One region of the Allosphingosinicella flava genome, then DNA from elsewhere that is predicted to be linked to it. Evidence: riboswitches for the same ligand, from Rfam matches in the RefSeq annotation. Region 1 holds a riboswitch; the other holds the start of a gene.

Region 1 (5,753 bases):
GACCGAAGCCCAGGCGATCCAGACCGCCGTCAATGCGCTGAACGGCAAGCAGCCCGATGCAGCGCTCCAGGCACGCATCACCGCGCTTCAGACACGCGAAACGACGGCGAACCGTGAAATTCAGCAGGGCGAGCAGAATCTGCGTTCGACCCAGGCCCATGTCCAGCAGCAGCTCGGCACCCGCCTCGGCCCGATCATCAACAGCGTGATGACGACGCGCGGCGCGGTCCTGGTCGTCGACAAGGGCGCGACCCTTGCCTCCTCGCCATCGCTCGACGTCACCAACGACGTTCTCGCGCAGCTCAACCAGCAGCTGCCGAGCGTCAGCGTGACGCCGCTGCCGCAGCAACCCGCCCCGGCCCAGCCCACCGGCCGGTGAGCGCCGAGGTGAATGACGGCGCATCCATCGGCCCGCTGGACATCCGGCGGGTGATGGCGGCGCTGCCGCACCGCTACCCGATGCTGTTGGTCGACCGGGTCGAGGAGATCATTCCCGACCGGTCGATCGCGGCGATCAAGGCGGTGACGATCAACGAAGATTTCTTCAACGGCCACTTTCCGGGCCGTCCGATCATGCCGGGCGTGCTGATCGTCGAGGCGCTGGCGCAGGCCGCGGGCGTCCTCGCCGTCGAATCGCTCGGCCTCGCGGGCTCGGGCAAGCTCGTCTACTTCATGGCGATCGACGGCGCGAAGTTTCGCACCCCGGTCGAGCCGGGCTGCCTTCTCCGCCTGGAGGTCGAATTCGTCCAGAAGCGCACCAGCGTCTGCAAGTTCGCAGGGCGTGCGCTCGTCGACGGCAAGGTCGCCGCCGAGGCCAATTTCACCGCGATGATCGCCGACCCGCCCGCCGCCTAGGCGCGGCGGGCCTTCGCCCGATTCCCCGCCATCGTCATTCCAGGCTCTCCTCATCGTCATTCCAGCGAAAGCTGGAATCTGGCCCATCCGCTTGGCGCCACCTGGATTCCAGCTTTCGCCGGACCAGCTTTCGCCGGAATTGACGGTTTGGGACAGCAGGATCCCCGAGGCATGAACGCTGAGCGCCGATAGACCTCAAGCCATTTCCCAACCTGCCTCTGTCCGCTTTACGCCGAACACGGCGGGGATGACCGGATCGTCCAAAACAAGGTCCGGATCGCCGTCCGCGACGATCCGGCCCCCCTGCATCACGATCAGCCGGTCCGCATGCGCCGCCGCCATGTCCAGATCGTGCACCGCGATCATGACCGCGCGCTTGCCGATACCAGCTTCGTCGCTCAGCCGCTCCATCATCCGGATCTTCCACAGCGGATCGAGGTTCGCCGTCGGTTCGTCGAGCAACAGCACGTTCGGCCGCGCGACCAGCGCCCGGGCCAGCAGCACGCGCGCCCGTTCCCCCGTCGAAAGCCGGTCCATCCGCCGGTCCGCGAGTTCCGCCATGCCGAGCGAAGCGAACAAGGCTTCCCGGTCGCCGCCGCCCGCGCCCGCCGCGCCGAGCATGACCACGTCGCGGGCAAGCAGCGGCCAGGCGATATCGCGCGACGCGGGCAGATAAGTGAGCGCCCGTGCCCGTTGCTCCGGGGCCAGCCTGTCGACATCCTTCCCGCCGACTTCTACCGTCCCGGCGGGTTTTCCGATCCGCGCGAGGGCGTGGAGCAGGCTGGTCTTGCCGCTGCCATTGGGCCCGATCAGGCAGGTGATCTTGCCCGCTTCCAATTGGAAATCGGTCGGCTCGAGCCGCCCCGCAAGCGCAACCGTGCGTGCTGTGAGGATCATCGCGCCAGCCTCCAGCGCATGTGGAGAACGAGCGCGAGGAAGAAGGGGGCGCCCAGGATCGCCGTCACCACACCGAGCGGCAGGGTCCGCCCCATCGGCGCCAGCCGCGTGAACAGGTCCGCGCCGAGGAGGAGCGTACCGCCGATCAGCGCCGAGGGGAGGATGGCTCGCCCCGGATGCCCCGCCACCAGCTTGCGCGCGAAGAATGGCCCGACCAGCCCCACGAAGCCCACCGCGCCGCACACCGCCACGCAGGCGCCGACGCCGATCGCGGCAAGGCTGATCGTCACGACGCGCAGCCGCTGGATGTCGTGCCCCAGCGACTGCGCGACCTCCTCGCCCAATGCCAGCGCGTCGAGCGGCCCGGACAAGCGGGTGAGCAAGGCGATGGTCAAAAGGCCCGGCACCGCCGCGAAGGCCGCCTGCGCCAGGCTGCGGTCGACGACCGAACCCATCAGCCAGTCGTAAGCGTCGTAAAAGGCGAAGGGGGAGGGGGCGAGCGCCAGAGCGAGCGTGGTTGCCGCTCCGGTGAGAGCGCTGATCGCAAGTCCCGCCAGCAGCACTGTCGCCGTCTCGGCGCGGGGCCCGGCGAGAAGGAGCAGCGCCGCGAGCGCCGCCAGCGCTCCGGCCACGGCGCCCAGGGAAATGGCGATGGGCGCGGTGAGGCCAATCAGATAGGCGGTCACGACCGCCCCGAACGCCGCGCCGCTGCTGGCCCCGGTCAGATCGGGCGAGGCGAGGGGGTTGGCGAACAGGGCCTGGATCGCCGCCCCCGATGCGGCCAGCACGGCGCCGTAGATCAAGGCGAGCAAGGCGCGGGGGAGCCGCAACTCCACGACCAGAGAAACCGCAAGGCCGCGATCCTCGGCGATCAGGCTCGCGACGATGTCCCAGGGCAAGGCGATGGACAGCAGAAAGAAGAAGGCCGCCAGAAGGGCGAGGAGGATAAGCCGCCGCGTCATGCCGATACCGCCCGGCGGATGCGCTCGATCTCGGGAACGAGGCTCGGCCCCATGCAGGTCCAGCGCCGTCCGTCGGTCGTCAGGGTCTTCGCCTTCCCCGCCCGCCGCGCGAGCGGATGGGAGAGCCAGCTCTGGTCGCCCGAATATTGCGCGCTCCGATAGGCGCTGCGCAGCAGGATCGCGGGCGGCCGCGCCAGCAATTGCTCCAGCGTCACCCGATCGCCCTGCAACGCGCGCTGCTTGAGGCCCGCCAGCCGCATCCAGTCCGCGCCGAGGCCCGCGGCGGGCAGGGACAGCCCCTTGCCGCCCATCCAGATCGCGTCCTGCGCCGTCTTGGGCGCCGTCCGCTCCAAGGCCGCGATCCGCCGGGTCAAGGCCGATCCGGCTTGGGGCCGCTCCAGCGCTGCGGCCACCGTCCCGATGCCCGCCTTGAGGTCGCTCAGCGACATCATATAGGGTATCGCCACCAGCCGCGCCCCGATCCGCTTGGCGAGCCTTTCCGTATCGCGCCCGCCGCCGCCCATGCTGAAGACGATGTCCGGCCGCGCGCGCACGACCGACAGCAGGCTGCCGTCGTTGGATGCATAACGGCGCGCCTGCCGCCAATAAGGCGTCTCGTGCGGATTGCGGGAAAGATAGGATAAGGAGACAATCTGCCCCGGATCGGCCAGCGCCATCACCAGTTCGTCCGTGCAGAGGTTGAGCGAGGCCACGTGCGCCGGGGCGGAGAAAGCGGGCGAGGCGAGCGCCGCCGCGATCAGCATCACTCCCCTCCGCACCCGCATCCTCTTCCTCCACGCGACATCGTTCGCCGTCTCGAAGGAACTCCGCAAGCGGGAGTGCCGCGCATCATGGCTGGACCCGGCCCGATGCGGACGACATGGGAAGGCAGGTCTCCTGGCTTTGCCCCGATGCCGGGGCGTTCACAGTTGCGGGCACAGCGCCGGACGTTCCCCGGCTTCCCTTTTCACCCTTTTGCAAGGGCACCTTCACCGCCGCCCTGCTATCACGCCGCCGCCGCTTGTCAATTCAGGGAGGAGCCTGTAGAGGCGCGGGCGACTTCCACGGGCTGGTCGGAACCAGCCGCATTTCAGGAAATACGCATGAAGGCCGATACCCATCCCGATTATCACATGATCAAGGTGCAGATGACCGACGGCACCGTGTTCGAAACCCGCTCCACCTGGGGCAAGGAAGGCGACACGCTGCAGCTCGACATCGATCCCACCGCCCATCCGGCCTGGACCGGCGGCACCGGCAAGATGCTCGATTCGGGTGGCCAGGTCGCGCGCTTCAACAAGCGCTTCGGCGGCCTCACGCTCGGCAAGAAGTAAGGGATAAGCGGGGGCGCGTGGTTCCGGTCCTCGAAACCGCGCGCCTCATCCTGCGGGAAAACCGGCCCGGCGACCTGCCGGCCATGGCGGCGATGCTCGCCGATCCCGAATTCGTCCGCTTCATTGGCGGCAGGACCGCGTCGCGCGAGGAAGCATGGCGCAAGCTCCTCGCCAATTTCGCGCTCTGGGATTTCCTGGGCTACGGCTATTGGGCCGTGGAGCGGAAGTCCGATGGCGAAATGATCGGCCAGGTCGGCTTCGCGGACTTCAAGCGCGACATGAACCCGAGCATCGAAGGCTTGCCCGAAATGGGCTGGGTTTTCGCCGTCCACACACACGGTCAGGGCTATGCCGCCGAATCCACCACTGCGGCGATGGCCTGGGCGGACGAAAACCTGCGCGGACAGGATATCGTCGCCATTATCGACCCCGCCAACACCCCTTCGATCCGCGTCGCCGAACGCCTCGGCTTTACGGAGCGGTCCGACGCGACCTACCGCGAGGATCCAATCCTCCTCTTCCGCAGACCCGCTCGTTCTTAATTCCTTCCCCCTTAATGGGGGAGGGTTGGGGTGGGGGTGATGTTTCCGGAAGGAAGGAGCTCTACGCCGTAGATCACCCCACCCGGCCTCCCCCATCAAGGGGGAGGGGTTAGATCGAGTTTGATCCCAACCCCGGACTCCCCGTCCCGGAAACCTGCCGTTTCCCATCGATCACGATCGGCGAAGCCACCCCCGGCATCCCATCCACGTCGATCCGCATCCCCCGCGCCACGACCTGCGGATCGGCAAACACCTCTCCAACATCGTTGATCGGCCCCGCAGCCACCCCCGCCGCCGCCAGCGCCGTCAGCACCTCGTCCTTCCGCCGCAGCGCAAGGGCAGGGGAGAGTGCAGCCACCAAAGCCTCCCGATTGCTCACCCGATCGGCATTGCTCCGGAACCGCGCATCCCCCGGAAGCGCCGCCAGCCCCAAAATCCCGCACAATTTCGCGAACTGCCCGTCATTGCCAACCGCGACGATCACGTGCCCATCCGCTACCGCGAAGGTCTGGTAGGGCGCGATATTGGGATGCGCGTTGCCCATGCGGTGCGGCACATCGCCCGACACCAGATAATTCATCGCCTGATTGGCCAGCACCGCGACCTGCGTATCGAGCAAAGCCATGTCGATATGGCACCCCTGGCCCGTCTTCTCCCGCCCGATCACCGCGGCAAGGATTGCATTGGCGGCATAAACCCCGGTGAAGATGTCCGCGAACGCGACCCCGATCTTCTGCGGTTCCCTGTCCGCTTCGCCGGTCAGGCTCATGATCCCGCCCATGCCCTGGATCATGAAGTCATAGCCCGCCCGCGCGGCATAGGGGCCGGTCTGCCCGAAGCCGGTGATCGAACAATAGATGAGGCGCGGGTTCGCCTTCGACAGGGTCGCGAAGTCGAGGCCGTATTTGGCGAGGCCGCCGACCTTGAAATTCTCGATCAGAATGTCCGCTTCGGCCGCCAAAGCCTTGACCCGCGCCTGGCCGTCCTTCGTCTCCAGGTCGATCGCCACCGACGATTTGCCCCGATTGCAGCCATGGAAATAGGCCGCACTGCCGTCCGCCGCGAAGGGCGGGCCCCAGCCGCGCGTGTCATCGCCCGATCCCGGCCGCTCGACCTTCACCACCTCCGCGCCAAGATCGGCGAGCAGCTGCCCCGCCCAGGGC
Region 2 (5,753 bases), 970 kb from region 1:
AAGCCGCCCGGCGCACGGCCCTTTATCGCCTCGCCGTCCTCACCGGCCGACCCCCCGCCGAATTTCCGGCGGAGGTTGCCGCTTGTGAAACGCCTCCCGTCCTGACCAGTCCGATCCCGGTTGGCGACGGCGCCTCCCTGCTCGCCCGCCGCCCCGACATCCGCGCCGCCGAACGCCGCCTCGCCGCCGCCACCGCGCGCGTCGGCGTCGCCACCGCCGACCTCTATCCGAGCATCAGCATCGGCGGATCGATCGGCTCCACCGCGACCGCGATCGGCGACCTCGCCTCAGGTTCCGCCTTCCGCTTCGGCATTGGCCCACTCATCTCCTGGAGCTTCCCGAACCTCGCCGCCGCGAGGGCCCGCGTCGCCCAGGCCGAAGCCTCGGCGGAAGGCGCGCTCGCCGAATTCGACGGCACCTGGCTCAATGCCCTGCGCGAAACCGAAAGCGCCCTCACCCTCTACGCCAATGAACTGGAGCGCACCGCGACCCTCCGCCGCGCCCGCGACAATGGCGCCGAAGCCGCCCGCATCGCGCGCCTGCGCTACCAGGCGGGCCGCGAGAGCTTCCAGATCGTGCTCTACGCCGAACGGCAACTCGCCCAAACCGAAGCCCTCCTGGCCCAGTCGGAAGCGCAACTTTCCACCAACCAGATCGCGCTGTTCCTAGCGCTCGGCGGAGGCTGGGAGAGCTAAACCAGCCGAACCCAACCTTGGCCTTGTTTGTCCTCACCTGCCAGCATCGCCGCCAGCATCTCCGTGGACTCAACAAGGCGCGGCCCCGGCCGGTTATAGAAATGATGACCATCCGCGACATAGATACGCCTGTCCCGCACCGCCTTGAGTTTCGGCCAAAACGGGTGCGACAAAAGGGGGCCCATGTCGCCCAACGTCTGCGAGATCTGAAACCCGCAGGGCATGAGAATGATCGCGTCCGGATCGGCGGCAGCGAGATCGTCCCACGCAAGCCAAGGCGAATGCTGGCCCGGCGCCGCGAACAGGCTTTCGCCGCCCGCGATGCCGATCAGTTCCGGAATCCAGTTTCCCGCCGCCATGAGCGGCTCAATCCACTCGATCGCCGCGACGCGAAGGCACGAAGGCGTGGGAGCAATCGACGCTAGCCTCGCCTTCAGGCCGTCGATTACCTCCTCGCCATCCGTGCCCAGCGCGACGGCGACATTGCGGAAATCCTGCCACACATCGGCCAGATCGTCGGGCGCGGTCGAGACGAGGATCGGCTTCGTCCCCACCCAGCTGTCGAGCGCGGCCTGAAGATCGTCGGGAGTCACCGCGCAGACCGCGCACTGCGTCTGGGTCAGGATCACGTCGGGCTTCAGCGCCTTCAAAAGATCGGCGTCGACTTCGTATAGGGACAAGCCCTGCTCGACGATCGACTGGACGCGGCGGTCGATCTCGATGGAGCGCAGCCTTTTCTCCAGTTTGGTCGCCGTGCAGACCGGCAGGTCTTGTACGAAGGCCGGAAAGTCGCATTCGTGCGACCGGCCGACCAGATTGCCGCCAAAGCCGAGCGCCACCGCGATTTCGGTGGCGCTCGGCAGAAGCGAGACGATGCGCGGTCTCGCCATCAGGCGAGGCGGAAAGCCGGAAGGCTTCCGAAACGCCCCGGCGCCGTTCGGCGGAGGAGAGCGTAGAAAGCTAATAGCCCCGCCAGCCAAAGCCCCTCATTGACCGCGATCTGAAGGACGATGCGTGGCGCGAACGTCTCCGTGCCACCGATGGTTAGGGCAAGCGCAAAGAGCGAGGTTTCGTAAACGATGAAGCCAAGCCCGGATGCCGCCGCCACCCGTGCCGGAGAAATGCCGGCGCCGGTCAGGCCAGCCCGCCGCGCCACCACCAAGGCGGCAAGGCTTCCCGCGCCCAATGCGACCCCAAACGCCAGCGCATAGGGTGTCCAGGGATAGCCGAGGAGGCCGAAGCCCAATATCTGATTGGTCGCCCAAACGCCCAATACCGCCATGACGGCGGGACCGCGCCGCATTGTCGCGCCGCGACCACCGCGATGGCGACAAATGGCATCATGCAGGCTGCAGCCAGGCTGCCAGCCACTGCTGTGGCGGCGAGAATGAAGGCCCACAGGGTTTCGGATTTGCCGCGATCGGTCATGGCTAGCCTCCCTCAGAAACCGGCCCGAACGCCGAGATAGGCCGCGCGGCCCGGCGTGCGGTAGCTGAACACGTCCTCGTAATCGGCGTCGAACACATTCTCGATGCGGCCGAACAGGCTCCAGCGATCGCTCACGCGATAGTCGGCCGCCAGATTGACGAGGACGTAATCGTCGAGCTTGACCAGGGTCGCGGGAAAGGTCCGGAAATCGCTTTCGTCCGCGGCGCCGTTATAGCGCGCCGTCGCGGTGATGCCCATCCGGTCGTCCAGCCCCTGCCAGCGCACATTCGCGCTCGCGATATGCTTGGGACGGCGGATTTCGCGCGCGCCATTTTCCTTGGCATCCGTATAGGTGTAGGCAAGGTCCACGCGCCACGCCGGGGAGAGGCGGGCATTGGCGAACAGTTCCACGCTCTTCTGGGTCGACTTCGTATCGCGATTGTCCGGAGTCGCTTCGAACGTGGCCGAATAGAGGACGTAGATTTCGTCCTTCAGCGTCGCATCGAAATAGGTCGCCCCAAGGCGGATCGCTCCGGACCTGAGCACGAAATCCGCCCCGATTTCCCATCCTTCCGATTTTTCCGGCTTCAGGTCCGGATTGCCGATAAAGGTGCCAAAATTGCTAGCGAACAATTCATAGAGGGTCGGATTCTTAATTCCGGTGCCAGCCGCTGCGCGCAGATACAGGCCTTCCGCAGCGCGGACGCTGCCCCGCAGGCGCCAGGTGGTCGCGTCACTGAAATGATCGTTATCGTCATGACGCAGGGATGCGCCGAATCCGATCCGGTCTCCGTCGCTCAGGTCATAGAGCCCGACCAGACCGATATTGCCGATCTGACGGTTCAGGTTGCCCGGGCCCGCCGGACCGCTCACCGGGACGTTCTGGAAAGACTCCCTTTCAAGGTCGACGGCGGCGGTCAGGACATGACGGACGTCGCCGCTGCCGAAGCGGAACCGGCTGTCATACGATCCTTTGATGCGGCCGCCCTTGGTCGAAAAGGTGGGACCATCGCCGTCGCGATCTTCACGACGCGTATCGTTGAACTGGGCGGTCAGGCCGTGGGTCCAGCGTCCGTCCAGCATATCGAATTCGCCGCCGACAAGGCCGTACCAGGCGCGGTTGGTATATTCGTCGTCCGTGTCGATGATGAGGCCATAGGTCGGGGATGCGAAATCCCCATCTTCCCTATTCACTTCCGCGTCGGTCCGAGCGTAGCGGAGCACCGCCTTCAGCCGCAGATCGGGCGTGGCCGTGTAAGCGAGCTTGGTGGAAAGCGCGGTCGATGCCGCATCCAGATCGCGCGTGCCGTTCCGCGCCGAGGGCGTGCCGTCCGTGACGTCGAATGCTCCCTGGACGACATAATCGAGCCCGCCAGCTACGCCGCCGGCGCGCGCCGCCCCGCCGACCGAGCCGAACGTGCCGCCTTCCAGGCGGCCCCGCACGCCCGGCGCCTCCGCGCCGCTCGCCGTGATATAGTGAACGACGCCGCCGATGGCGTCCGATCCGTAAAGCGCGCTCTGCTGCCCGCGCAGGATTTCGATGCGCGCGGCTTCATCGGCGATCAGGGTCGCGAAATCGAGTTCGCCGCCGCGATAGGGATCAGCGGCCTCGATGCCATCGATCAGGATGAGCGTATGGTTCGCCTCGCCGCCGCGCAAGCGGATCTGCGTGAGGCCGCCGACCGCGCCCGACCGGCTGACCGACACGCCGGGCACATCGCGCAGCACGTCGGAAATCTGGCGCACCTGGCGGTCCTGCAGCGCCTCTGCGTCGATGACGGTGACGGAACCGCCATAAGTGTTGCGTTCAATCCCGTCGCCGCTCCGCGTGGCGGTAACGATGATCTCCCCATCGTCCGCGAAGGCCGGCGCAGCAGCGAGAAACGCCGCGATCGCGGCGGTGGAAACATAGACAATCTTCATCGAGACATCCCCAAACGTCCGTGCGACATCGGCAGGGAGCATCCGTGCATCATGCACAGCCGGTCGCCCCGGCGAACGGACGAAAGGCCCGCCGGTCGTCCGGTGCGGCCCCCGCCGCACTCATTCGTCGCTCGAACGAGAAGTCCCGTGCCCCGGCCAATCCCTGAGCCAAAGCGAGAGCGACACGCGCCGGTCGGTCTCCTGGCTCACGGGTCATCGCATCGCGCACGCCTTCCCGGGGACATCGCCCCAGTGGCAGCAGCCTTCCTCTTCAGGAATCCGCAGGCGCACGATGCTCGCCGCTCACAGTTACAGGGATAGCCTCAGATCGGGCGGCTGGCGCCCTCCTGCGTTCCCGGTACCGGCACGTCTAACCGGCAAGGATCGTGTCCCGCCGGCGCGCCCTTCCTAGAACCTCCACCTCCGGTTGCCAAGGGCACAGCCGCATCAGCTTTTCAAAGAAGCCCGCGACTTCGCCTTCCTCATCTCCGGTATGCCCGCCAAGGCGTGATGAGCTATGCAGCCATTATTGAAGGCGCGGCTCAACTGACGTCAATTTTCAGGAAGTGGTGCCGCTTAGGTGACTCGAACACCTGACCCCATCATTACGAATGATGTGCTCTACCAGCTGAGCTAAAGCGGCATTTCCATATTCGGAAGCGCGCGCTCTATCAGCGGCTGCGGGCAAAGACAAGCATCCTCAAGAGGCTGCGGTTACCCTTTCTAAACCCCCCGCCTGTAAAGCCGCCGCAGACCAGTCGTGGGGTGGGCAAATGGACGCATTATTGACGTTCGAGGAAGAATGGCTTCCCGTCGATGAAGCGGAGGCAAGCGGCGGGATTGACGCGCTGCTGGGCGGCGGCATGGACGAACGGCGGTTGCACCTGCGCGCGCATGAGCGCTGGGTTTCCGCGCGCGGCGGCCAAGGCTGCCCGACGCTCGCCAGCTTGCTCGGTGAGCGCTCCGACGAATTCGCGCCTTACAGCCTGATCCTCGATTTCTGCGACGGCGCCGATGCGCCGGTGCTGCGTTATGTTGGGAAAAAACTGAGCCATGCCTTCGGTATCACGGGCGAGCCTCTGCTCGCGCGCCTTGCCGCTCATTATGCGCTGATCGTCGAAAGCGAAACGCCGGTCGGCTTCGAGGCGGAACTGGCCAACGGCAAGGGCGGATCAACCCTCTATCGCGGCATATTGATGCCGATCGCCGACGGCGAAGGCCGGGTGACGGCACTCTATGGAGTCATCAATTCCAAGGAGGTCGCGGACAATGCGGCGACCATCACCTTGGCATTGGAAATCGACCAGGCGATGAACGGCGGCAGCCGGTTCGCGGCCGAGGAAGTGTGGGCAGCCCAGCCCTTTCAGCATGCCTGACGGCCTGCGCCCGGCCTGAATATTTCGCTTCTTTTCCCGGCGCGTCGCCTTGCCCCGTCCAGCATCGCAGGGCTATAGGCGCGAGCGACAAAGCGCATGGCGGCGAAATGCCGTGCGCGCCTGGAGCGGACCTGTATGACGTCGAACAGCAAGGGCGCGGACAAAGCCGTCGACCCGTCGATCCTCAATGCCTTCCAGGCCGCGCTGGTGGATGGCGCGCTTCCCGGTGAGGTCAGCGGCCTGGACGGGGAAGCCGTCGAGGACGCCGCCGCTTTCGTCGCCGCCGCTGCGTCGCGCCGCCCCCCCGGCGCCGCCCTCGTCAACCTGGAAT

Evidence for each region. A riboswitch is a leader RNA that binds a small molecule or an ion and turns the genes downstream of it on or off. The one in region 1 is predicted to bind cobalamin.
Region 2: it holds a riboswitch for cobalamin, as region 1 does, so the genes downstream of both, IC614_RS11030 (TonB-dependent receptor plug domain-containing protein) here and IC614_RS03730 (ABC transporter substrate-binding protein) in region 1, are expected to answer to the same signal.

Annotation. Positions count from the first base shown of each region.
Region 1 is NZ_CP065592.1:706,702-712,454, reverse strand. It holds gene IC614_RS03750 (OmpH family outer membrane protein) at 1-379, shown strand, start outside; gene fabZ (3-hydroxyacyl-ACP dehydratase FabZ) at 376-855, shown strand; gene IC614_RS03740 (ABC transporter ATP-binding protein) at 1,051-1,752, opposite strand; gene IC614_RS03735 (FecCD family ABC transporter permease) at 1,749-2,714, opposite strand; gene IC614_RS03730 (ABC transporter substrate-binding protein) at 2,711-3,478, opposite strand; cobalamin riboswitch at 3,585-3,720, opposite strand; gene rpmE (50S ribosomal protein L31) at 3,818-4,048, shown strand; gene IC614_RS03720 (GNAT family N-acetyltransferase) at 4,066-4,590, shown strand; gene IC614_RS03715 (CaiB/BaiF CoA transferase family protein) at 4,700-5,753, opposite strand, start outside.
Region 2 is NZ_CP065592.1:2,162,810-2,168,562, reverse strand. It holds gene IC614_RS11045 (efflux transporter outer membrane subunit) at 1-695, shown strand, start outside; gene IC614_RS11040 (ABC transporter substrate-binding protein) at 692-1,585, opposite strand; gene IC614_RS11035 (hypothetical protein) at 1,585-1,998, opposite strand; gene IC614_RS11030 (TonB-dependent receptor plug domain-containing protein) at 2,136-4,046, opposite strand; cobalamin riboswitch at 4,221-4,460, opposite strand; tRNA gene IC614_RS11025 (tRNA-Thr) at 4,614-4,689, opposite strand; gene IC614_RS11020 (hypothetical protein) at 4,820-5,422, shown strand; gene IC614_RS11015 (NAD-glutamate dehydrogenase) at 5,558-5,753, shown strand, end outside.